One region of the Ruegeria sp. CDSB013 genome, then DNA from elsewhere that is predicted to be linked to it. Evidence: riboswitches for the same ligand, from Rfam matches in the RefSeq annotation. Region 1 holds a riboswitch; each other region holds the start of a gene.

Region 1 (4,690 bases):
TTGCAAGGCTGAACCAAGCCTTTGCGCCAGATCGGTCGGCGCTTTGTCCGTTGGCGTGAACTCGATCCGTCCCGGGGAATACGAGACGAGACGCACGCCGTTTTCGACCTCAACCAACAGTTTTACGTCCCGGTTGGTACGGATCAACTCGACTACGTGTTCGAAGGTTGGATAGCGTGCCAGCGCGGTCTGGATGTCCTGGGCAAGCGCTGCGGTGGGTGCCCCTGCCGGCCCGCGCTGGGCCGAGAGATGCGTAGAGGATGTCGCCTGCGTAGGTGCATGAGTTGGCACAGCCACACCACCGCCAGGTCCCCCGCTTGGTGGGGGGGGAGGTGCATCCTGTAGTCGTTTGATAAGTTCTTCGGGGCTTGGTAAATCGGCCACATGGGTCAGACGAATGATTGCCATTTCGGCGGCCATCATCGCGTTGGGTGCTGCGGAGACCTCCTCCAGCGCTTTCAGCAACATCTGCCACATGCGCGTCAACACCCGCATTGGCAGCGCCTCGGCCATCTGTTGACCACGCGCACGTTCATCCGGTGAGACGGTGGGGTCATCGGCGGCATCGGGCGTGATTTTGACCACGGAAACCCAATGGGTGATCTCGGCCAGATCGCGCAGAACGGCCAGCGGATCGGCCCCTTCGGCATACTGGCCGCTCAACTCGGTCAATGCTCCAGCCGCATCACCGCGCAGGATCATGTCCATCAGATCCAGCACGCGCCCGCGATCTGCAAGGCCCAGCATTGCCCGAACCTGATCGACGCTGGTTTCCCCGGCACCATGTGAAATCGCTTGATCCAACAGCGATGTTGCATCGCGGGCAGACCCTTCGGCCGCGCGCGTGATCAAAGCAAGCGCGTCTTCTGCGATCTGCGCATTCTCAGCCGCTGCGATCTTGTTGAGAAGGCCAATCATGTCTTCGGGTTCGATCCGGCGCAGGTCAAACCGCTGGCATCGTGACAGCACTGTCACTGGAACTTTGCGAATCTCGGTCGTCGCAAAGATGAATTTTACGTGCTCGGGCGGTTCTTCAAGCGTTTTGAGCAGGGCATTGAAGGCGCTGGTCGACAGCATGTGAACTTCGTCGATGATATAGATCTTGTAGCGCGCACTGGCGGCACGATATCGGACACTGTCGATAATCTCGCGAATGTCGTTCACACCGGTCCGGCTGGCGGCGTCCATCTCCATCACGTCGACATGGCGTCCTTCCATGATGGCAATGCAATGCTCGCACTGGCCACAAGGTTCGGTCGTTGGTTTGCCTTCACCATCGGGACCGATGCAGTTCATACCTTTGGCGATAATCCGGGCAGTGGTGGTTTTACCTGTACCGCGAATGCCGGTCATGATGAAGGCTTGCGCGATCCGATCCGCTTCGAACGCATTTTTTAGCGTGCGCACCATTGCGTCCTGTCCAACCAGATCTGCAAAGGTTTCGGGGCGGTACTTGCGGGCAAGAACCTGATAGGCGGGGCTGGGCGTTTCGGTCATGTCTGCTCTGTCAGATTCGTGTCAGAAATGTAGCGTAGAGACCCGGGCCGCTCGCGTCCACAGCAGGCTTCGTGGAATTTCGGTTTGGACTGCGTCTGTAAGCGGGATAAACCGGCTGTCAAAACCTGGTAAGCCGGTGGCAGTAGGAGCATAAGCTTTGGCAAAATTTGCAATCTACGCACTGCCTGTTGGCTCAGGCACTTTGGCGTTGTCCCCCTTGCCTGGCGGCGGCGGCGGGTATGTGGATGATCTGAGGGTGATACAGGACTGGAACCCTGATCTGGTGATTTCAATGACCACTGAGGCCGAGATGCAGCAGGTCGGTGCAGGCAGTTTTGGTAGAGACGTTCAAAGCAGACCCGCGACCTGGGTGCATCTTCCGATCGAGGATTTTGGCACGCCGCCCCTGCCAATCGAAACTCTTTGGCCTCAAGCCAGCGCAGCCGCCCGGCAGGTGCTGTCCGAGGGTGGACGCGTGCTGGTGCATTGCCGGGGCGGTTGTGGGCGGTCGGGGATGGTCGCGCTTAGGCTCATGGTGGAAAGCGGTGAAGACCCAAACCACGCGCTAATCCGGTTACGCTTGGCTCGACCCTGCGCGGTGGAAACGGATGAGCAGATGGCCTGGGCCATGAAGCCGACCCAGAGCGATCGGTGAAGCAAAATCAGGCTGTTGCTTGCTGCACGATGTGCTGTGACGGTCGCGGCGCAAGTGCCGATGCCTCGAGCATTGCGCAAGGCAAGGCGGTCAATACACCTGTTGGCAGAGTGGCGAATTCAGGGCTGAACATCATATCGGCGTAGTCGTCCAACATATCTGCCGAGTCGTCTGCGTTCGCGCCGCAATAGACCCTGATCCGGGACGGGCTAGCGCGAAACCGAGCCGTGCAGCCCTCGCCGCAATGGGTCAGTTCGCTGGAACCGTCCACCTCAAATTCGCTGGTCGTCATTGGTTGTGCTGTTGCCATCGCCTCGGCCAAGGCCCGAGCCATTTGTGCCAATGCGGGGCAGGTTTTCCCCGTTTTCTGGCACAGGGTGGCGGTGAACTCGTGGGTCGTTGTCTTCCAGATCATAATGCGCCCTCCGCGCGGTGAGCGGGGGACGTGGAACAGGTGTTTCAGTCAACTGAAGACCTGCCCGGACACCCCGCCCGAGTTTCGGTTTTTACTTTGATGGCAGGTCTCCTGACTTGCGGGTCATTGCTTTGCCGACCTTCCCAGCCTTTCGGCCAGTGGTTTTTCGGCATTGCTTACCGCTTACAGTTGCGGGGGCAGTCGCGGCCTTGGTCCGTTCCGGCATTGCCGGGCTGGACCGCACCGAGTTCCCTTTTCATCCCGCCCCAATATAAGGACGAGAACCATCACCTCATCGCTAGCGGTTGTAGGTGGCTTGAGTCAAGCGGGCTGTTTTCCATCGTTCAAGTGGACGCTTGGTCACTTTGAAAATCTGTTGACTCTAGTCGCGCAAAAGCGCCGATATGCCATATGTGAACCGAATAGTTCAGATGCTTGCGAGGGCACCATGTTGGACAACACTCCGGTCGTTTTGACCGAAGATTTCACGTTTTCTGCCGGAGAGGCCGAACTGTCGGCACGGCTGTATATGCCTGCCTCGGCACCTGATGTGGCGGTTGTAGTCCATGCAGCCACAGGCGTACCGCGCGACTATTACCAGCATTTTGCGCGGTGGCTGGTGGAAGAACAGGGTATGGCCTGTCTGACCTATGACTATCGCGATTTTGGCCACTCTCTAAAGGGGCGTCTGCGCGATTCGCAGGCCACGATGGCCGATTGGGCGTTGATCGACATGCCCGCTGCCCGCACTGAAATGCGGCGCAGGTTTCCTGTCGCGCAACAGTGGAGCATTGGCCATTCGGTGGGTGGAATGCTGGGGCCAATTCAGCCCGATATTGAGCAGATCGACCGGATGATCTGTGTCTGTTCAGGTTTGGTGACGGTATCCGACCACCCCTGGCCGTATCGCGCACTGGCGACAATGTTCTGGTATGCCCACCCGCCATTGCTGGTTAAGGCATTGGGATACCTGCCGGGAAAGGCACTTGGGTTCGGCTCGGACCTTCCGGCACGTGTCTACTGGCAGTGGCGCAAATGGTGCACCGCTGCGCTGAGCTACGTGCCGGATATCGGCAAAAGCCTTCCAGACGCCCGTTGGGCTGCGTCGGAAACACCCGTCGATCTGTTCACAATGGACGATGATCAGGTGGTGCCCCCGAACGCGGTTTGGCGCCTGGCCGATCTTTACGGTCCCAAAGCCCGCCGGCATCAGTTGTCGCCGAAAGACTTTGGATTGGCCGGGGTCGGTCACATCGGCGCATTTGCGCGCCGAAATGCGGCCATATGGCCCCGGTTAATCGCCTGAGCCGGTACTTACAGCTTTTTTCGGGATTTCTTGTCCTGCATCACCGATCGTACCATCTTACCAAAGGCCTTGTCGCGCGCACGAGACTGCGCCACGGTTTCCGAGTTCCTCTCATCCTCGCGCCGCAGCTTTCGCCAGCGCTCTAACCGCTCAGCGTCCAGTGTTCCGTTGGAAATCGCATCCTGCACGGCGCAGCTCGGCTCGGCCTGATGCTGACAATCGGAAAAGCGGCAGGTCTGAGCCAATTCAAGAATGTCGGAAAAGACCTCATCGACGCCATCTTGTGCATCCAGCAACCGCAAAGCCCGCATGCCGGGTGTATCGATCAACCAGCCTCCGTTCTGCATCGGATGCAACGCGCGGGCAGTTGTCGTGTGCCGCCCGCGCGCGTCGTCCTCGCGAATGCCGGAGGTTGCCTCATCCAGGCCCGTCATGGCGTTGACCAATGTTGTCTTGCCGACACCGGATGAGCCGACCAGTGCAGCGGTCTGCCCGGTGGGGCACCAGGACAGAACTTGCTGAACGTCCATGGCATCCAAAGCATTGATTGCCAGCACGGTCAGAAACGGAGACAGCGACACGGCCGCTTTGGAGTATTTATCAGGATCGGTGCAGGTATCGGCCTTGGTTAGTATGACGACCGGATAGCACCCGGCCTGATGTGCCAAAGCCAAATACCGTTCCAGCCGGGCCAGATTGAAGTCGGCATTGCAGGAACTGACGATGAACAGCACATCCACATTGGCGGCGATCAACTGGGCCTCGGCCCCAGTTCCGGCGGCGCGGCGTTTCAAAAGGCTGCGGCGTTCCAGCAGCT
Region 2 (4,690 bases), on a different contig from region 1:
CCGCACGGCTGTCGCCCGCGAAAATGAGATAATTGGTAATGGCTGAAAACAAAAACGAAACTGCAAGCCCTGCAAGGATCAGTTTTTCGGGCGCGCTTGTGCGCAGCCCATGAACTAAAGCCAGCACAATGCCTGATGCGACAAGCCCTCCGAAAAACGCGGCCAGTGGCAGGGTCCAAAAGCCCAGCACATCTCCGGTTACTGTAATGACAAAGACAGCTCCCGCCGCAGCGCCAGAGGACAGTCCGAACAGAAACGGGTCCGCCAGATCGTTGCGTGTGGTGGTTTGCAGGACAACGCCAACGACGCCCAATCCGGCACCGATCACCGCGGCAAACAGCGCGCGTGGTAAGCGCAGGTCAAACACGATGCGGTGGAGCGGAGACATCTCTCCGTCCATCAATCCTGTGCCCAACAAGACACCGGCTAGCGCGTCAGAGGCCGGAATGGATGTGGTTCCGTAGATAGTCGAGGTCAGCAAAAGGGCGGCCAATACAGCCGCCCCCAGCAAGAGTGTAAGGCCAAGACGGCCCATATCAGTTCAGGCCCGGGTGCATGGCTTTGGCCATTTTCGAAATTGCTTCGATATTTGCCGGTCCGGGTGTCAGTTCTTCGTAGCGCAGACCAATCCAGCGTTCGTTCCTGACCGCATCCGTCTGAGACATCACGGGATGGTCCTGCAGGAACTTGAAGGTATCTGCGGCGCCATTTCCAGTTTGATAATCAAGTAAAACCAGGAATTCCGGGTTCGAAGCGGCAACAGCCTCCCACGAGGAACGACCCCAGCTGGTGTCCATATCATGGGTGACGTTCTCGCCGCCAGCGGCAGCAATCATCGCGTCGGGAATGGCAAACTTACCAGCCGTAAACGGGGCATCGGCGGGGCCGTCCAGCAGGAAAACGCGGGGTTTCGGCAGGTCGGCTGTCTGTGTTTCAATTTCGGACAGTTCCTCTTTCCAGCCGGAAACAAGCTTTTCTGCCTTGTCCTCAACGCGCATGACTTTGCCCAAGCGAAGAACGTCGGTGAACAGCAGGTCCATGCTGGCTTCGGGGCGATCCTTATCCAGATGTACGCAGCTTTCGGTCAGGATCATCGTTTTGATGCCAAACGGCGCAAGAGTGTCGGGGGTCACGTCACCGCCCGGCTTCATGCCATAGTACCAGCCCGCAAAGAAAAGGTCGGGTTCGACAGCGACCAGATTTTCTACTGTTGGATACTTGGGCGCAAGTTCCGGGATGTCGCCGCGCAGGGTTTCAAACTCGGGGCTGGTTTTGTACCAGCCGGTGATGCCCGTCAGGCCCACGATCTTGTCCTGCAAACCCAGTGCAAAAGCCATGTCGGTCATGTTCATGTCGTGCACGACCAGCCGCTCGGGTTGAGTTTCAAACACCATCGGCTCGCCGCAATTGTCGACGGTGATCTCGCGCGCTGTTGCGGCACTTGCAATGCCGCTGATCAGTGCAGCGCACCAGAGAGTTTTGTTCATGTTACTTTCCCTAGTTTGAGGTAGTGGTTCTTCGGATATCCAGTGCCGGGATCATGCGGCCTTCATGCTGAAAGCTAAGAAAATCGACACCGAACGTTTCACGGACCCTTTCGGGTGTCAGCACTTCGTGCACTGGGCCGAAACCGGTCAGGCGTGTGGATTTCATCAACGCGACATGGGTCGCGAATTCCGGGATCATGACCAGATCATGGACGATCATGACCACCGTAATGCCCAGCTGAGCCACCAGCGACAGCATGCGTCCCTTGGCGTCCGGGTCCAGATGGTTCGTCGGCTCATCCAAAAACAGCAGCGACGGGTTCTGCGCTAACGCCCTTGCGATATGAGCGCGCTGGCGTTCCCCCCCGGATAATACGGCCATCCGCTTGTCAGCGAGGGCAACCAGTCCGGTAAGCTTCAGGATGCGGTCCAATTCCAAGGCGTGCTCAGCCGCAGATCGATCGGCGCGGATCGGGATTTGCCCAAGGGCCACGTAGTCGCGCAGAAACAAACGCCCGTCCGGCGATTCCTGTTGACTGACCACGGCGATCATTCGGGCGCGGTCCATCGCCGAAAGCTGCCGAAGGCTGCGCCCCTTTACCAAAACGTCCCCCAGCACAATCTCTTCACCGCCGCACAAAAGATTCAGCAGCGTTGTCTTACCCGCACCGTTTGGGCCGGCAATTGCCAGAGTGGCCCCTTCACTCAGTTCGAAATTGATGTTTTGCAGCAGTACGTCGCCGTTCAGGGCGTAATACTCCAGCCCGCGCGCCTCAAGGAAAGCTCCGCAGGTCATGCGCTTGTCTCCAGCTTCAGCCGGGGCAGGCGCGCCAGGGTCTTTTCAAGAAGGGCAGGCGGGCGCTGCGTTGCGTTGGTCCACCCATCCGCGCTGCGATGGTATTGATGTGCAAATTCGGCCAAAGCATCCACGTCCTCAGTCGATTGGATGTCACCGAAAAGGTACTGCGCTTTGTCGAATGCCTGAAACCCGACGGTTGTGGGATGACCGCAACCGGCCATGCAGGAAACGCTTTGGATGTCAAAACTGGATGGAAGCTTGCTTGCAAGCGCAGCGCGCAATGAATCCGCCCGGTCAGAACCCTCGCAGGTCTCGCAAATCAGAAGGAAATGATCAGGACTGATCGACATAGCCCACTCCGCCTGTTGCCAAGCGCGGGCAGAAGGTGCCAATCATGTCATCACGTCTTAGACGTGTCATAAAGCCTCCTTCCAGGACGCCCCGCCCCGGGTTGGTTGAACATCGGATGGTAGGTCTCCTGACTTGCGGGTCGTGGCTTGGCCATCCTTCCCGACCCATTTGGGGTCAGTGGGTATTTGGCGTCGCTCACCGCTTACAGTTGCGGGGGCAGTCACGGACTTGGCGCTTGTTGGCAACCTCACCGTATTCCCTTTTCATCCCTTGGCGAACCATAGGGAACCATCGTGGGTGATGCTTGCCCGAGTTCCGATTTTGGGTCAAGCGATAATACTCAGCGCCCCACGCACAGAGGTCATTTGTCATTTGCCAACGATCTGACTACGCTGCGTCGCAGAAATGTAGGGACAAAGGTGGATATGTTCTGGTTCCGGAAGGGCCGCACATCCAATGTTTAAAACGACGAACACGCATTCGTAAACAAAGCCGGTTGAGATGAAAATTCAAGAAAACAGAACCTATTCTCAACTGAAGGTAGGCGACAAGGCGCAGGTCACCCGATTGTGCACCGTGGACGACTTGTACGCGTTTGCCTCGGCTTCGGGTGACCACAACCCGCTGAATCTGGCGGCCTATGACGGAGATGGAGATGGACACCCCGAGGCTGTCGCGCCCGCCTTGTGGCCCGCGGGTCTGGTGGCTGCAGTCATTGGAAACATCTTACCGGGGGCCGGTACGCAAACACGTCGGGCGGACCTGAGTTTTCATGCTCCGGTTATGGCGGGCGAAGAACTGACCGCCTTTGTGGCTGTTACCGAAAAGCGTGAAGACGGCGACCTGACCTGTTCCGCCGAGGTGCGCCGGGTCGGGGATAACGCATTGATCCTGAGCGGTACCGTACAGGTCACACCACCGTCGCGGCATTTGACCTTCGACTCGGTTGAGATGCCGGGACTGATCGTTCAACGTCACCGGCACTTCGACGCTTTGTTGGAAAAGGCACGTCCTCTGGACCCGATGCCCACAGCGATCGTTGCGCCAGAGGAGCCAAATTCGCTGGGCGGGGCGTTGCTGGCGTTGGAAAACAGCATCATTACGCCGATTTTGGTGGGCGACCCGGACAAAATCACCGCCGCTGCCGCCCAGCTTGGAGCGGATTTGGCCGGAATTGAAATTATCCAAGCCAAAGGCCACGATGTGGCTGCTCGTCGCGCCGTCGATCTGGTCGTCGAAGGCAAGGCCCGGATGCTGATGAAAGGTCACTTGCACACAGATGTCCTTTTACGCGCCGTTCTTCGCCGCGAAAACGGCCTGAGGACCGGGCGACGCTTGTCGCATGTGTTCGTTATGGACGTGCCGGGCATGTCCCGGCCCATCATGGTTACCGATGCGGCGGTGAATATCGCACCGGATCTCGAAACCAAGGCCGATATCGTTCAAAACGCCATCCATCTTGCGCATTCTATTGGCATCGAGATGCCCAAGGTTGGCGTCTTGTCGGCGGTTGAGACCATCAACCCGCATTTACCGTCGTCTGTCGATGCGGCGCTGTTGTCGAAAATGGCCGAGCGTGGACAGATCACCGGCGGGCTGGTCGATGGCCCCTTGGCCATGGACAATGCGGTTGATCTGAACGCCGCGCGGACAAAAGGCATCACCTCACCGGTCGCGGGGGTCGCAGACATTCTGGTTGTTCCGAATATCGAAGCCGGCAACATGGTAGCCAAACAGCTGACATATATCTCGCATGCCGAGGCTGCCGGCGTCGTGATAGGTGCTGCGGCACCGATTATCCTGACATCTCGGGCAGATGATGATGCTTCGCGGCTGGCGTCTTGTGCTGTCGCGGCGCTGCATGCAATTGCGAATGAAGGCAAAATCCATGGCTGAACATGTTTTGGCACTGAATGCCGGGTCGTCCTCGTTGAAATTCGCGCTTTACGAACTGGTCGAGGACCGACGTCCCAGTATGCGCTGGCGCGGTCAGATCGAGCGGTTGGGGGATGCACCACGCTTGTTGGCCCAATCAGCAGGGGGGCGGTCTGTC
Region 3 (4,690 bases), on a different contig from region 1:
ATGCCCAAAGAAGATTTTGCGAGTTTCATTGCCAAGCATCGCTTTAAACCACACGATCTTTTTGCATCCGTCTCAAAGGGTGTTACCACACAGGAGTTTCAATTAGCGAAGTGTTTCTCTCAAGTCGACCTACTGAGATGGGACTTTGGAGACGGTCAGCTCGCCGAGTTAAACCGAGCGCTGACGGTCGCAACATATATTGCAGAAAGCAGCACGGATCATCCAGAGGGTTTCGCCGCATACACTTCAAAGCTGCAAGAGGAATCGTGGAATTACGCATTGCGCTTTTCCCCTTACCATAAAGTTCATACCGCACTGGAGAACTTAGAAAGGGTGCATGCCGCAATGCTGGAAGCAAGCCTTGGTTTGAATGCGGCTACGGCAGGGATGGACACCGTTCTTGAGTTCAAGCGCTCAGATAACTCTGCGTATGCTCGAGAACAATCTAAGGCAACATCCAATCTTTTAACATTCTCTGCGCTTTATGCTTCATACGTAGATGTTTGCAGACGTATCCGAAAATACACCAAGCTGGAAAACAGTGAATCTTACACCCGGGGAATTGGAAGGGTAATCGGGAAGAACTCCGGCGCGCATAGTTTTGCCATGGGTCTAAGGAACTTTATTCTACATCATCATTTGGTGGAGCCTGGCATAACCATTTCGATGGGGGAAAGTCGCACGGTGCGACTGCTACTCGATTCAAACGCTTTGCTTTTCGCAGGTTTCAAGTGGAAAGCGGACGCTCGAGAATACATCCGTTCGGACAAAAAGCTGGATGCACTGAAAACGACCACCACTGTAGTCAAAGACGTTGCTAGACTTGTAAGGTTCCATCGGAAGATCGCAGAGAAACGACTACCGGAGGAAAAGTTCGCTCACGACACTTACCTTCACGAACGAACCAGGTTTAGACACCTCCAGAACGCGACGTTCGATCCGGGAGCAATTGTCTAACGGCGCTCAACTGTTTTAGCACGCGTTGTAAGCCCCAGCATTATGTCGGTGGCTCTAGACAGCTCCATTCCGGATGAAGAATTACGTATACAACTGACTACTCTGGCAAACCGGCATCAGAATCTTTCAAATGAAAAATGGCAGTTGTTGCCGACGAAATCGTGCAGCTATTGAAGCAGCGTTTAAGGTATCCGAACACCGGCTCATATCTTGACGGGCGGAAGGTCGAGTGACGGCGCATTCAGGCTGCGACGCGCCTGAAAGCAATCAGCGTTGCTGTGATCATTGCACCAAAATCCACTTGAACCAAAAATCGAGCATCATCCTTGATGGCGTTAAGCCAATGAACAATTTCAACCAACAATCCCGCAACATTCGCAAGCCCACGTACCGATAAAATCTCACTAAACAATTGTTATTTATTAAGAAATTTAATTCCTTTACGCAAGTTCGAAATTGGTACTCGCCTCCACTTCTTTTCAAACACTTAGCTTTCTGCGCTGCTTTCGCAAATCCGGGCGTATACACTTGGGTATCATGTTCCTACTGGCTTCTGGAACAGCATAACCGTCGCCGTTGATGTCCGGGGTTAAATGTCGAAGCGGTTTGAAAGTAATGCCACACGTGCCAAATCTTTTCCCGCGAACAAACGGCGCGACGCACAATGCGACAGTGGTAGAGGGATGTGCTTTGTCTTTGTCGCGCCTTTGCCCGCTTCCTTAATATTGCCCAAAGGTTCGCACAGAACGCGATTGCCCAAGGCGCGCCTGTTGCGATTGCCGGTCCAGCGATTCCGTTTACACAACCGCACTACCTGATTGCCAAGCCCGGAAGCGCTCAATCATCCGCGGCTGCGGGGCTGTTTTGCTCCTGGCTTCGTGATCGGATCGCATCGGATGCCGCTGACTGACTTCGGCTGGTCGCTTTTCTGACTTAACCGGTTTTCAATCCTCAGTCGTGCTTGACAAGCCCCCTGCCCGTGCCGCATGTCGCATGCGTTGGTGTCCATCCTCGGATGGATGAAAAGGGAATGTGCCAGCGATGTCATCGCCAAGCACAGCCGCCCCCGCGACCGTGACCGGAGAGGGTGCCCAAAGCCACTGGCCCAATAGGCCGGGAAGGCGGGACATCCGACAGGGCAAACGCTCTGACATCCGCAAGCCGGGAGACCTGCCAGCACCCGAAGTTGAAACCGGGCGGGGTGTTCCGGTGTCGGGTCCATGTCGCACACGTGGCCCGCATGAAACCCCGTCCCCCGTACAAAGGATTAGGGGGATGAGAGACGTGACCGAGACCGCACCAGTCGAATTGCTGGTCTGCACGACATGCCGCCGTGGGTTGCCCATCGAAGATGACGCTCAGCGACCCGGCACTTTGCTGCACACAGCGCTTGAACAGGCGGGCTTGCCTGACGGCGTGGACCTGAAGCCGGTGGAATGCCTGTCGAATTGTGATCAGGGATGTTCGATCGTTTTGCGTGGTGGCCCGTCCCGATGGACCTTCGTCTATGAAAACCTCGACGAGGCCGACCATGTCGAGACCATCGTCGAAGGCGTCACCAAATATCTGGCCGCTGAAGACGGTCTGGTGAAATGGCGTGAGCGCCCCGAGCATTTCCGCAAAAACTGTGCGGCCCGCATTCCCCCGATTGGAGCCCTGAAATGAGCAATCTTGAAAAACTTCCCGTCACCGTGATCACCGGCTTTCTGGGCTCGGGCAAGACCACGCTGGTCAAGCACCTGATGCAGAACCCGCAGGGCAAGCGTCTGGCTGTGGTCGTCAATGAATTTGGCGATGTTGGCGTCGATGGCGATATCCTGAAATCCTGCGCCATTCCGGATTGCCCGGCGGAAAACATCATGGAACTGGCCAATGGCTGCATCTGCTGCACCGTAGCCGATGACTTCATTCCGACCATCGAGGCACTGATGGCGCTGGAGCCGCGCCCCGATCACATTCTGATTGAAACCTCTGGTCTGGCGCTGCCGAAGCCGCTGCTGAAGGCGTTCGACTGGCCGGATATCCGTTCTAAGATCACCGTTGACGGTGTGATCGCTCTGGCCGATGCCGAGGCCGTCGCCGCCGGGCGCTTCGCTCCGAATGTCGAAGCCGTGGACGCCCAGCGCCTGGCTGACGACTCGATCGACCACGAAACGCCCCTGTCAGAGGTGTTCGAGGATCAGATCTCGTGCGCCGACATCATCCTGCTGACAAAACCCGATCTGGCGGGCGCCGAAGGTGTGGCGAAAGCCAAAGAAGTCATCGCCGCCGAAGCTCCGCGTCCGCTGCCAGTGGTCGAAGTCGCCGAAGGTGCCGTAGACGTGCGCGTCGTGCTGGGGCTGGAAGCGGCCGCCGAGGATGACATGGATGCCCGTCCGTCGCATCACGATGGCCATCACGACCACGAACACGACGATTTCGAAAGCATCATCGTCGAGTTACCTGAACAGACCGACCCGGCCCAACTGGTCGCCAATATCGAACGTCTGGCCAATGAGCTGAACATCCTGCGCGTCAAAGGCTATGCCGCCGTTCAGGGCAAACCCATGCGTCTGCTGGTGCAGGCCGTTGGTGCCCGCGTACGTCACCAGTATGACCGCCCGTGGGAACCCGGTGAAGAGCGCCGTTCGCGTCTGGTGGTCATCGCCGAACACGACGACATCAAAGAGGCCGCGATCCGCGATATCCTCGTGGGCGTGACCGAGGCCGCCGAGTAAGCCATGCACGTCGTCTTCCGCGAAAGCCACGGGCTCGAGGAAACCGAGACCCCGACCGATCTGGGCCAAAGTCCGGCGGATCTGGTGGTGCTGTCCTTTTCGGACAGTGACCTTGGTGCTTTCGCGGCGGGCTGGCATCGCGGTGGCGGGGCCGAAGGGCGAATGCCGACAATGCGGCTGGCCAACCTGACAGCACTGAAACACCCGTTGTCCGTCGACACTTATGTCGAGCAAACGCTCGAGGGCGCCAAGGGCATTCTGATCCGTTTGATCGGCGGCGTGCCTTACTGGTCCTATGGCTTGCAGCAAGTTCTGGCGCTGGCGCAATCCAAGGGGATCGCACTGGCCGTCCTACCTGCCGATGGGCGTGAGGATACGCGGCTGGATGATTACTCCACCCTGCCCGTCTCAACCCTGCGGCGGCTTGCGCATCTGTGTGACACCGGCGGCGAAGTCGCGGCGCAAGCGGCCTTGGCACAAATGGCGCTGGCGGCTGGGCTTTATGCCGGGCCGGTGATGGGCGCAAAGACCTTGCCAAAGTGCGGTGCGTGGTGCCCGGATCGTGGCGTAATCCCGGTCGAAACAGCATTCTCGAGCGACGCGAGGCGTATCCTCGTGACCTTCTACCGGGCTTATCTGACATCTGCAGACACCGCCCCGGTCGCAGCCCTGATCCGCCGATTGCGGGAACGCGGGTTCGAAGCAGTAGGCATGTTCGCCCCCTCGCTAAAAGCACCTGCCGCCGCCGATTGGCTGCGCGGGAACATCGCCGCCATTAAACCGTCGGCCATTATCAACGCCACTTCCTTCTCGGGCAAAGGCGCATCGGGTACATCGCCGCTGGACGCTGCCGATGTTCCGGTGTTTCAGGTTGCTCTCGCAACGTCCCGCCGCAAAGCCTGGGCCGAGGCGGAACGCGGTCTTTCGCCCGCTGATTTGGCTATGCACGTTGTCCTGCCTGAAGTGGACGGGCGAATTTCTGCAGGCATTGCCTCGTTCAAGGAACCGGGCAAGCG
Region 4 (4,690 bases), on a different contig from region 1:
CAAACTTTTCTGCGTCGTACTGGCTGATGCGGTGATTATACCCAATGTGCATCCCCGCTGCGACCTCTCGATCCGTGTCGAAAACGCGTGTAGGGAAGCCTTGTCCGAGATACAGCGAAAGCCCAACAGCACACAGCGTTGCGGTCACTGCGGTGCACGAAACAACAAGGCGTGAAAGAGAGATCGCGTTTTTGTTGCGGAACGGTTGTTCGACAAAACGCCAGGTCAGATAGGGCAAAAGGAATGCAAATGGTATCAAGCTGGCAAGAAAATACGGGCTGGGTTCTTCAAAGCTAGCAATGCGCGCAAATGCGAAAATTGGTTGGTGCCAGAGATACAGGCTGTAGCTGATCAGGCCAATGCCAACCAGAATTCTGATGCTCGGCAGTTTGGCGACAAAAGTGCCTTCCTTTGCATAGAGGAGAACGAGCAAAGACCCGACGACCGGAACGGCTGTCAGGTATGACGGGTGTTGCATGGTCCCGTCAAAGATCACCATAGATGCAATCACCGCAATAAGGCCAAGTAGCGAAAGACTGTTGCTCGCTCTAACCTTGCGCCTATTTTCCCAACAGGCCCCCAATGCACCGAATCCGAGTTCCCAGGCGCGTGTATGCAGAAGATAAAATGTGCTCTCCGGGTGGGTTTGAACCAACAGTACGCTCGCCAGGAAACTGGACCCGATGATAGCCCAAACCAGCAGATCCGTTCTGTGTTTAAGTACCGGGTACAGGGCCATAAGCAAAAGCGGAAAAACTATGTAAAACTGTTCTTCAACTGCCAGGCTCCATGCGTGAACCAGAGGTTTGAACTCGGACGCGAGGTCCCAGTATCCACTTGTTAGCGTGAGAAGAACATTATTCAGAGAGAACATCGTGGCCACGACACTCTGGCCGAAGTTTTCCAGTGGATCGGGCAGCATGGTAAACCAAGCGATAGGAATACACACCAGTACGACGACACTCAGGGCAGGCAAGATCCGTCGGGCCCGACGCTCGTAGAACTTCAAAAGAAAGAAGCTATTTTTTCCAAGATCATCAAGGATAATAGAGGTTATTAGATATCCGCTGATAACGAAGAAAACGTCTACGCCTAAAAAACCTCCACTGAACAGGCTTATGCCGGAATGAAAAAGAACCACTGGTAAAACTGCAATGCTGCGAAGGCCATCAATTTCTTTCCGTTACAGCATTTAATCAAAACCCACTCTTGTATTTTGTGCTCGGGCCTGTGAGCTTTCGAAGCGCATCTGTCGTCAAGAGTGTGTCGAGGAACTTTGAGCCGCCGCAGCCAATCGAACAAAGTATTGGCAGGTTTATGCGTTCCGGTCGTTGCAAGACCCAGGCTGAAAACTTCTGAGTGAGCCCCGCGAAGTCACTGCCATTGCTAGCACCCTTATCGTAGAATTTTTTTGGCTGATTGGAGCCTGGTACAAATTGCCATCACCGATTGGTTCGCGCTCTTGTCGAATCAAATCAATTCGTATTTGGTCCACGTGATGGTTCCCGACTGTATTCTGCGGTCAGGGATAAAAGGGAATACGGTGCGGTTCTGTGAAAAGACCAATTCCGTGACTGCCCCCGCAACTGTAGGCGGCGAGCGACCCGAGATCGTCCACTGGGCAATAGCCTGGGAAGGATCGGGATAGCTTTGACCCGCAAGTCAGGAGACCTGCCATCCGAAATTTATGAACCTGGGCGGGGTGTCCCAGAGGGAGATGACAATGTTTCAAGCGGTCCGTACCGTGCACGAACTTGCGCTCGCTTTGCCCCTGTCCGAACACAGGAGGCGTTGCCGTTGTCATTGCAAAAAGCTGACACCCAAAGGGGTAAGTGCTTGACGGAATTTAGTGTTCCGGTGCTGGTCACGGGGGCTCTGGCGCTGTCGGCGATCTTGTGGCTCGCGATTTACGCGGTGATTTGATGTCGGCCGTTTTACAAATCCGAGATCTGACGTTGGGCTACCGCGACCTGACATTGTTTCACCGCCTCTCCATGGATATCGCGTCCGGGACAACCCTGGCCGTTCTTGGTGCGAACGGGTCGGGCAAGAGCACATTTGTAAAGATGCTGCTGGGCTTGATGGATCCGCTTTCGGGCAGTTTGACTTGGCCGCAGGGCCGTCCTGGTGACATCGGGTACCTGGCGCAGATGACCGAGTTCGACCGCCGATTTCCCATCCGTGTGAGGGATCTTGCCGCGATGGGTGCTTGGCGCGGGTTTGGTTATCGTACCGGGCTGGACGCCGCGGCACGTGACCGGATGGCCGCCGCGCTGGATGAGGCCGGGGTACTGGATATCGCTGACCGGCCTCTGCATATGCTATCGGGCGGGCAACTGCAGCGCGCGCTGTTCGCACGGGTTATCATGCAGGACGCGCCGCTGATCCTGCTGGATGAACCGTTTGCCGCCGTCGACCAAAGTACTGAGGCGCATCTGCTGTCGATTATACGCCGATGGCGCGATGAGGGGCGCGCGGTGGTTTTGGTGGTGCACGATCTTTCCTCGGTACTGGACTATTGCAGCCACGCGCTGCTTTTGGGCGGGCAAGAGGCGACCCATGGACCGGTGAATGACGTTCTGACACCAGACCGGCTGGTTGCACAAGGATACCTCTCGGAAAGTCAGGCGTCCTGGATGTTCCGTGGCACCCATTCAACAGCGGAGCACGCCAATGTATGACCTGATCGTCGAAATGTGGAGCTTTGCCTTCATGCGTCGCGCTTTTGTGGCAACCACGGTTTTGTCGGCTTCGGTCGCGCCGGTGGGGGCATTTCTTGTTCTGCGTCGCCTATCGCTGGCTGGTGAGGCCATGGCCCACGCGATTACCCCGGGCATCGTCATCGGCTTTGTCACGGCGGGCTTGTCAGTCATGTCACTGCTGGTCGGAGGGCTTATCGCGGGTGTTGGCGTCGCCATTTTGACCGCCTTTCTCGCACGCCGGACGATCCTGCGCAGCGATGCCAGCCTTGCCTCGCTGTATCTGATCGCACTGGCGGTGGGTATCTTTATTCTGTCTGCAGCAGGGTCCGCAGTCCCATTAAAAAGCTTCCTGTTCGGATCAATCCTTGGGATCGACGACGCGTCGATGATCCTTGTCGGAGGGGTGGCGACGGTAACATTGTTGGCATTCGCCGTTCTGCTTCGTCCGCTGATTGTCAGCACCTGTGATCCGGTTTTCTTCGAAACGCAGACGCGCCGACCGTGGTTGGTAGATCAGGGTTTTATGCTGCTGTTGGTTCTGAACCTGCTGGCCGCGTTCAAAACACTGGGAACGTTGATGGCCGTTGGCTTGATGATCCTGCCCGCAACTGCGGCGCGCTATTGGGCCAGTACGATCACCGGGCAACTGGTCCTGGGCTTTGTGTTTGCCTTGTCCAGTTGCTGGATCGGCCTGACCCTGTCCTACTTGTTCCCGGACACGCCGTCCGGCCCGGCGATCGTTTTGGTTGCCGGTGGGTTCTTTCTGTTCTCGGCTATTTTCGGTCCCCTTGGTTTTGGCAGACGGATGCGCAAACCGTCTGTTTCCAAAGACATCCCCATTGCCCAAATTCAACAAGAAGAGAGAGCACAATGACTCTTGTAAAGTCACTCTACGCCGGCATTGCCTCTGTGTCGTTTGCTTTGGCTGCATTGCCGGCCGTTGCGGCAGAAGACAACGTCAAGATCGTCGCTAGCTTTTCGATCCTCGGCGACATGGTCGAAGAGGTCGTGGGCGATCTGGCCACGGTTACGACAATCGTGGGCCCGGATGCGGATGCGCATGTGTATCAGCCTTCGGTTGCAGATGCGAAGGCCGTTGCCCGGGCGGATATCATCTTTGTCAACGGTCTGGGCTTTGAGACATGGTCCGATACCCTAATCGCTGAATCGGGCACTGACGCAACCGTGCACGTTGCCACCGACGGCATCACGCCTGTCACAGTCGAGGGCAAAATCGACCCCCACGCCTGGAATTCGCTGTCGAATGGCATGATTTACGTGACCAATGTCGCCGACGTGATGACAGAGGCGATGCCCGAGCACGCCGAAGAAATCGCTGCCAATGCCGCGGTCTATATCGCGCAGCTTGAGGCGCTGGATGTAGAAACCAAGGCAAAGCTGGCAGGTCTGCCCGCCAATCGCCGCACGGTTGTGACCGCACATGACGCATTTGGATATTTGGCAGACGCCTACGGCCTGACTTTCCTTGCGCCGGTTGGCATCGACACCGAAGCAGAGCCATCAGCCAAGGATCTTGCTGTTCTGATTGACCAACTGAAGGCGGATGGTGCTGCCGCGTTGTTTGTTGAAAACATCACAAGCCCCACTTTGATTCAGCAGATCTCGGATGAAACCGGAATCGTGATTGGTGGACGGCTGTTCTCGGACGCCTTGTCGGAACGGGGTAGCCCTGCCACCAGCTACCTTGCGATGTTCCAGCACAATCTGAACACTCTGCTGAATACACTTGGGAACGCAACCGCAAGCTAATTGGTCTTCAGGCACGAGGCGGTGCTTGATCCGCCGCCTCATACGGTGCTTTGGAACACTGGGTTTTGGGAAAACGTCGCTTAGTCCGGCTTCCAGCCGTCTTCGTATTCTCCCAAAGTACGGGAAAGATCCAATAGCGAGGCGAAAAATCTTGCGTAAACGTCCCGTGACATCATCGTCTTGTTGTCATCCAACACCTGCAAAAGATCGACAACGCC

Evidence for each region. A riboswitch is a leader RNA that binds a small molecule or an ion and turns the genes downstream of it on or off. The one in region 1 is predicted to bind cobalamin.
Region 2: linked by a shared signal. The riboswitch ahead of AC2FJF_RS08940 (DUF1636 family protein) and the one ahead of AC2FJF_RS18125 (hypothetical protein) in region 1 are both predicted to bind cobalamin.
Region 3: linked by a shared signal. The riboswitch ahead of AC2FJF_RS15150 (DUF1636 family protein) and the one ahead of AC2FJF_RS18125 (hypothetical protein) in region 1 are both predicted to bind cobalamin.
Region 4: linked by a shared signal. The riboswitch ahead of AC2FJF_RS23045 (metal ABC transporter ATP-binding protein) and the one ahead of AC2FJF_RS18125 (hypothetical protein) in region 1 are both predicted to bind cobalamin.

What each region holds. Positions count from the first base shown of each region.
Region 1 is NZ_JBXWPA010000011.1:144,250-148,939, forward strand. Features, by position in the region: gene AC2FJF_RS18115 (DNA polymerase III subunit gamma/tau) at 1-1,497, opposite strand, end outside; gene AC2FJF_RS18120 (protein-tyrosine phosphatase family protein) at 1,655-2,152, shown strand; gene AC2FJF_RS18125 (hypothetical protein) at 2,160-2,567, opposite strand; cobalamin riboswitch at 2,652-2,871, opposite strand; gene AC2FJF_RS18130 (alpha/beta hydrolase family protein) at 3,016-3,873, shown strand; gene rsgA (ribosome small subunit-dependent GTPase A) at 3,882-4,690, opposite strand, start outside.
Region 2 is NZ_JBXWPA010000004.1:131,387-136,076, reverse strand. Features, by position in the region: gene AC2FJF_RS08955 (FecCD family ABC transporter permease) at 1-535, opposite strand, end outside; gene AC2FJF_RS08950 (ABC transporter substrate-binding protein) at 537-1,487, opposite strand; gene AC2FJF_RS08945 (ABC transporter ATP-binding protein) at 1,498-2,283, opposite strand; gene AC2FJF_RS08940 (DUF1636 family protein) at 2,280-2,636, opposite strand; cobalamin riboswitch at 2,738-2,945, opposite strand; gene AC2FJF_RS08935 (bifunctional enoyl-CoA hydratase/phosphate acetyltransferase) at 3,139-4,533, shown strand; gene AC2FJF_RS08930 (acetate/propionate family kinase) at 4,526-4,690, shown strand, end outside.
Region 3 is NZ_JBXWPA010000008.1:199,685-204,374, reverse strand. Features, by position in the region: gene AC2FJF_RS15160 (hypothetical protein) at 1-957, shown strand; gene AC2FJF_RS15155 (hypothetical protein) at 1,199-1,369, opposite strand; cobalamin riboswitch at 1,940-2,149, shown strand; gene AC2FJF_RS15150 (DUF1636 family protein) at 2,233-2,622, shown strand; gene cobW (cobalamin biosynthesis protein CobW) at 2,619-3,674, shown strand; gene cobN (cobaltochelatase subunit CobN) at 3,678-4,690, shown strand, end outside.
Region 4 is NZ_JBXWPA010000021.1:9,669-14,358, reverse strand. Features, by position in the region: gene AC2FJF_RS23050 (acyltransferase family protein) at 1-1,174, opposite strand, end outside; cobalamin riboswitch at 1,483-1,693, shown strand; gene AC2FJF_RS23045 (metal ABC transporter ATP-binding protein) at 1,923-2,681, shown strand; gene AC2FJF_RS23040 (metal ABC transporter permease) at 2,674-3,576, shown strand; gene AC2FJF_RS23035 (metal ABC transporter solute-binding protein, Zn/Mn family) at 3,573-4,472, shown strand; gene AC2FJF_RS23030 (hypothetical protein) at 4,553-4,690, opposite strand, start outside.